DNA from 2 places in the Chitinophaga sp. W3I9 genome. Region 2 is predicted to be linked to the other one. Evidence: riboswitches for the same ligand, from Rfam matches in the RefSeq annotation. Region 2 holds a riboswitch; the other holds the start of a gene.
What was found. Region 2 has a riboswitch for cobalamin ahead of QFZ51_RS10580 (DUF5074 domain-containing protein). Riboswitches for the same ligand answer to the same signal wherever they lie in the genome.

Region 1 (3,440 bases), 170 kb from region 2:
CTTTTGCTTTTACATCCACGCCTTTTATCTTTACAAACCCCAGGTTCTCCATTTGCCAGCTGAGCATGCTGGCGCCGGGAACGGCTACGATCTTATCCTTTACTTCATTGTAATAGACGTCTGCCTCGATACCTGCCTGAGTGAGCCAGCTGCTGGCAAAGGTTTTATTCCAGGTGAATCCTGCATCATATTGTGTGGCGAATTCGGGTTCCAGGAAGCGGTTGCCGATCTCGGTATAATAGAGGTCATTAAATGTAGGCATGCGGAAGATCTGTTTGTAAAACCCACGAAGCCGGAAATCCGGTGAGCGCATGGGCTGCCAGGAAACAAATACTGCCGGTGTAAATTTCTGCTGGTAGGGCGCCGAAGCATTTTTCTTTACAGTTTCATTCACGAAGGTGCCCAGCAGGCTGGCCTGTGCGCTGAAACGGTTGAAGCTGATGTTTGTGGCGGCAGCAGCCAGTGTGGTATAACGGGTAGGGTAGCTGAAGTTGGTCAGGTCCGCATCCAGGCGGTTCCATTGAAAGTCGCCCGAAGCCGCAATGGTCCACCAGTTGGTAAGGGTATACTGGTGTGCCAAGGAGAAATACATTTCATATTGGCGGTAGTGGTTATCTATATAAAGCCGGGCAGTATCCGGCGCCAGGAACCGCGTGTAGTCGTAGGCGTATTTCCCGTTCAGCAGGATGCTGTAACGTTTGGTAATATCTTTGCGGAAGCTGGATTGCACAAAGATGTTCTGATCCCATTGACGGTCCACATGCCCGAACACACCGTTTACAATGAACCCGGGCAGACCGCGCTGCGATTGGTAATAATACACTTTGGTGCTCCACTCCCCGCCATTCAGCAGGCCATTGAAACTGCCTTCCATGCGAACGGCATTGATGTCGCCGTTTTTCCGGTAAGCGCTGGTATCATATACCAGGTGCCCGTTTTCATCCCGTTTCTGGTAGGAGAATTTATACCTGCCGGTAGCATTGATCCATTCGGTGCTGAAGGAGGCGGATACTTTGCTGCTGATCTTCTGCTGCCATAGCAAAGAGGGATTGAACAGGCCAAAGGAGCCGGTTTTGATAGTACCCCTGAGATGTGTTTTTTCTCCCGGTGCAAATTTAGGTTTGAGAGAAGTAAGATAGATGGCCCCTGCAGATCCAAAGTCTTTCGCCGGCTGAAAGATGTTGCTTTTCTGCCCGTTGTACAGGGCGATTTCCTCCATATTATCCAGCGAAAACCGGCCCAGGTCCACCTGTCCGTTCTGGGCATTGCCCAGTTGAATGCCATCATAAAATACGCCCACCTGGTTGGTGCCCATGCTGCGTATATCAACGGTTTTGAGACCGCCAATACCGCCGTAGTCCTTTACCTGCAACCCGGCAAAAAAACGGATAGCATCCGCCACGGAGTGGCTGCCCAGCCGCTCCAGTTCTTTCGCCTGCATTTTCTGCCCCGGGCTTACTTCCCTGGCCGTACGCGGGGCTGTAACGGACACCTCCCGGAGGTCCTTGGATTTTACACTGTCGGCCTGTTGTGCAAAAGCACTCAGCGCCCCACAGAGCAATACCAGCAACATCCCGGCGGTTTTCGCCGGTGTTTTAAAACGCATCATTCCCAAGCCTGTTAATGTTCCATCAACAGCTTTCGCAATAAGAAAAATAATCAGGAAAGAGACAAGATACGGGGGATACCCGCAGATTGAATTTATTCCCAAGCTTCATTCCACGAAAGCTTAAAAAAGTAGTTGTATGGCAGGTATTCTGACTTATCTCTGCTTCAGGCGACCTTCCCATTGAATGTTCAACAGTGGTCTGATTGGCGATGCCTTAGCATTGTATGAGACTTACAGCAGCGGGACTGTCCGGGATTTTCACCCGAGTTCCCTTTTAATCAGGTATATCCGGAGTGGACATGCCTGAACCATAGCGGGGCAAAAGTAGGTTATTATTTGATCGATTCAAAACGGGAGCGGTATCCATGTGGGCATATCCACCCTGAAAGCTGACCGAAACCCTGGTTTTTGACAGGGATAGTGCATTGATAGTGCATTGATAGTGCATGGGAGTGCATCATGAGTGCATGAGTAGTGCATGAGTAGTGCATGCGGACTGTATGCATAGTGCATGGGTTACGCAACGAATACGCTGGTTTCACGCATCTGTGAAGCATGCGCGAGGTAATACCGGGTCAGGGCGGGTGCAGGTATTATTTTGCCATGGCTGATTCTTCACAATTGTCTTTGCGCCTGGTGTCGATGAGATATTGGATTTTCCACCCATCCGGGAGCTTCACCAGTTGGAAGGAGTCTACCCCACAGTGGGAAAACTGTCCTTTGAAGAAGAAGCGGTAGGGTGTCCATACAGCAGCCAGCCGGCCATCTATCAGGACGGAGCCAAATACAATACGCTCGTCCGCCGCCTGGGCCGGGAGTCTGCCTATAAAAGAGGAAAATTCATTGACCGGCGTGGTGTGGATAGTTTGCTTGCCTGCTTTGTCTTCCATCACCGACTGCAATATCGCTCCCGGCGCGAAACAGGCGGCCACCGCTACACTATCTGAATTATTCATGGCAGTAAACAGCTGGTTAATAGCAGCTTTCACTGCTTCCTCCGGTGCCTGGGCGTAGAGAGAGGCACCCATGATGATAAGTACGAAGCTGAGTATAATACGGCGCATTTTTTTTCTTACAATATACTGATTTTGTATTTGTACCAGCGCCTAGCTGATGATGCCTTTCTCTTTTAAAACATCTTCCTCGTTTTCATGACTGATATACATGATTATTTTGAGTGCATCATTAAGATGGTGTAAAATGTAAGTAATCTCAAATTCAATGACTTCCTCCGGATTTTTTGAGAAAACAGCGCCCCATCTCACCAGCGCCCTGGTATAGTATTTCCCCATCGGCGACGTTTCTACTTTAATGACTTTCATTTCCTGCATGCCGACCTTGTGGTTAAATTTAAACATCTCTTCCAGCCATTGCGTGAACTTTTCATCATTTTTAAAAGTCATGCTTCCCGATGGCCCGGCGGCCATGAAGTTTTCTGCATAACAACTGGCGATGATACTTGTATCGTTGCCTAAGGAGGCCCGGCCATAAGTGGTGAAGAAGTCGGTGAATGATGTCATAACGGATAGTTTTTAGGGGAAGCGGATTTACGGTTTCTATACAAAAAGTATTCCTGGCTATTACCATCCCCACTGGTTAGATTTTTGCTTTACCCCTTGCATGGCAAAAAAAACCAAAGGCATCTATAAATCGGGCACAAGCGGACTCGTACTACCCGTGCCTAACAAGCTGGCCTATCCTCCCGCTTTCCGGGATAAAAGCCGGCTCACTTACTATGGCTCCCTGTTTAACAGCATTGAAATCAACAGCTCCTTCTACAAAGTACCCCAGGCCGCAACGGTAAAAAAGTGGGCGGACTCAGTACCGGATG
Region 2 (3,440 bases):
CGGAAGGACTGGCGCAATGGATGACATGGGATGCCAGCATCAAACAAACAGAAACCGGTAATATTTCTTTTCACTACACGCATTTAAGTGAACTGCGCAATACCTTACCACCTGATCCCGATCCACAGATAGAGCTTAAAAATAAAACGAAAATGATTTCTGTGTCGAAGGAATTTGACCGGGATATAAAAACGCTCATTTATAGCGTCGTGCATTTTGAGTTCAGGCACCTGTGGCAACCCGGTGTGGTGGCAATAGACGAAGTAGAACATTTTCTGCCCGGCGTAGGTAGCCGTCACCGGCATGTGATGGATAATGGCGAACATGTGATAATGTTCACCAGCAGTTTTTCGTACGATCCGGAACAAAAGGCGTTGTTCAGTGAAACAGATGAGAAGCGGCATAACGCTTTCTACTATACGGTGGAAAAGGTAACAGACCAGAGAAGCCGGTTGACTATTGATTATTATCTCCCTAAAAATTTTATACGGCAATGGCTTTTCCGGCTCACGGAAAAAGATAAGGTAGAAGCGGGTTTATGGAGGTCGCTCGAAAAGCTGGAGCCTGTGGTAATGAATATGAAGTTGCCGCTGGATTTTTAAGAAAAGAGGCGACTCCTGCGAGTCGCCTCTTTTTATTTCTTCCTCTACTCATGAAATACAGGCATGGCGGGGAAATACCATCCGTTGTAAGTAATCGTTTTTTTCAATGTGGCCGTAGTGGCATCATACATCAGCACCCTGTTCACATCCCCGGTGAAGGAACCGTTCAGCGTAGTCATCACCAGTTCATTTTTATCCTTGTTATACGCTGCGCCGGCGCCATAGAAATACTGACCGGAAGGCAGTGTAATAAAAGGAGATGCAAGAGATGCCGTGTTACCAATGATATAGCGATACAGTTGGGTGCCACCGGCAAAGCCGTTGTTACGCACAATGTAAACGGCATTTTCCGTTGTAGAGGCAGTGATGGCAGCATGACGCCATGCGCCCCATGGGGAAGGTACCGTGAAAGGCAATTTCACTGCGGTTCGCGCCAGTGTAACCGGATCTATGCGGATCAGGGAATCTGCGTTGGTGGCATATACGCCGCCATCTTTACCTGCTGCAAAGGCCAGGTTGGCTGCGCCGAATTTTTTTACTACGGCATAGGTACTGCTGTTTAAAGCAACGATACCATCTGTTTGGGATAACACAAAAATATAGCTGCCGGCTTTTAACATATCACCGGTATAACCCGCTACACCAGTTACTTTAGCACCTACAGCAAGGGAAGGTAACGTGATGGGATATACGCCGTCCTTTGCACTCAGCAATCCGCGGGTGGCATCCACACCGATAAAAGCATGACCATCATTACCCGGCAGGGTGGTAATACGGCCGGTTTCCACGAGGCTGCCGGCATCTGTCACTACCAGCGGGCCGCCTGCTTTTACAACAATATACATTTTACCGTTGAAGATAGTAGCATACTGCAGCGTGTTGGATGGGCCACCCAATGCGCCTGCGGGGTTCTCTGCATGATAAATGTTAGGGACAAGACTATCGCCGCTGTAGGAGTAGAAATGCAGGTCACCGGTGCCGTGACCAAACCACCCTTCGTTGGCGATAAAAAATCCATTGCCGTATTTGCCGGCGATTAATGAAGCCGTAACACCGCCGGTACCCGTTTCGCTTGTGCGTTGGCGTTCGAGCGGCTGTAACGCATCATCTTTTTGGCAGGAAGCAACAAACAGCATCAGTGCTGCAGACAGAAAGGATAATAACTGTTTTTTCATATTTATTGTTTTATTAAGAAAATACAACGCACGTTTCTCCCGGGGCAAAACCCTGGAGAAATGATCATAATACCGGCTATCCTCCGGAATTACGCCTAAGGCTAAACGAAAAAAAATAACAGCGCATAAAATGGCTGGCAGGCCCACATTCACAGCATTTCACCCGAAAGCGTTGAATGATTAATTACAAGAGGCAGGTCTTCTGGCTTACCTGCTTTTCCGGGACCTTCCCATCTGCCGGACAGGCAGACAGTGGTATGGAGTTCATCCGGAAAAACAATTTATCTGACGATAAATGCAGGATTACAGCTACGGGGATAGCTCCGGTTTTACACCGGATTCCCTTTTAATCCGCCACGGGGCGGAACCAAATGCGGAAGCAAACCTACGGTAATTAGGTATAATTGCCAAAATGATGTGGTAGGAGGAATTTCAGTGGATGGGTTGCCTTTGTAACCTGTTAACTCATAAAAAAAGCGTGATGCAATTCAACATTGCACCACGCTTTACAAACAATATTTCTATAAAACTTATCCCTTCATCTGCCACGCCTTCGTTTTGGTAAACGCTCTCAATCCCTGGTGCGATAACGTTGCGCCAAAGCCGGAGTGCTTCCTGCCCGCCCACGGCAATCCTGCTGTAACCCGGTCGCAACAGTTCCAGTAGCCGGTACCCGCATTTACCTGCGAAAGGATTTCCTGCGCCCTTTCACCATTGGAAGAGTATACCGATGCAGTAAGACCATACTCCGTATCGTTCATTAGTTGAATAGCTTCTTTATCACTGGTTACTTTCATGATGCCTATCACCGGGCCAAAGCTTTCTTCCTGCATAATTTTCATGTTGTGATCTACATCCGTGAGAACGGTGGGCTCAAAGAAGTTGCCATCATGTACAATGATATGACCGCCGAGTTTCAGCGTGGCGCCTTTTGCACGGGCTTCCAGTACCTGGTTTTCGAGTACTTTTAACTGTTCCTTTCTCGTGATGGCGCCAAAGTACACGCCGTCGTCTGTAGGTAGTCCCAGTTTCCACGACTTCACTGCTTTTACAAATTCAGCTACATATTCATCGTATACTTTTTCATGTACATAAATGCGTTCTACTGCGCAGCAGCTCTGACCGTTGTTATAAAAGGCGCCGTCGGCTGTAGCTGATGCCACTGCTGCGATATCTTCGATGTCGTCTGTTACATACAGCGGATCTTTTCCACCCAGTTCGAGTTGACAGGGCAGCATCCTGGAAGCAACTTTTTCATAAATGTATTTACCGGTTTTATAAGAGCCGGTAAAGAAGTAGCCGTCTACCCGCAGATCCATGAGGCTTTCGCCGGTGGCTTTCCCGCCAATGGCTACCTTGAAAGCATTTTGCTCAAGACCGGCATAGTAAAAAAGTTTCTCTATTTCCATACCCGTTAGAGTAGCATATTCGGAAGGTTTATACAACACAGTATTGCCCGCCAGCAGGGCCGGAATAAAAACATTTACACCTACCAGGTAGGGATAATTCCAGGCGGAGATATTGCAGATAACGCCCAGTGGTTCGTAGGAGATTTTTTCTTTTAAGCTATCTGTATTCGTTACCCATTCGTCCGACAGGTACTTCTCTGCGTTCTCCAGCATCCAGTTAATCCTGGCTACGGCGCCGTTGATTTCATTGCGTG

Region 1: it holds a riboswitch for cobalamin, as region 2 does, so the genes downstream of both, QFZ51_RS11315 (TonB-dependent receptor plug domain-containing protein) here and QFZ51_RS10580 (DUF5074 domain-containing protein) in region 2, are expected to answer to the same signal.

The regions. Positions count from the first base shown of each region.
Region 1 is NZ_JBNPWC010000001.1:2,691,353-2,694,792, forward strand. Features, by position in the region: gene QFZ51_RS11315 (TonB-dependent receptor plug domain-containing protein) at 1-1,609, opposite strand, end outside; cobalamin riboswitch at 1,731-1,937, opposite strand; gene QFZ51_RS11320 (nuclear transport factor 2 family protein) at 2,203-2,673, opposite strand; gene QFZ51_RS11325 (hypothetical protein) at 2,716-3,129, opposite strand; gene QFZ51_RS11330 (DUF72 domain-containing protein) at 3,230-3,440, shown strand, end outside.
Region 2 is NZ_JBNPWC010000001.1:2,516,627-2,520,066, forward strand. Features, by position in the region: gene QFZ51_RS10575 (DUF2652 domain-containing protein) at 1-602, shown strand, start outside; gene QFZ51_RS10580 (DUF5074 domain-containing protein) at 647-1,777, opposite strand; cobalamin riboswitch at 1,953-2,164, opposite strand; gene QFZ51_RS10585 (aldehyde dehydrogenase family protein) at 2,308-3,440, opposite strand, start outside.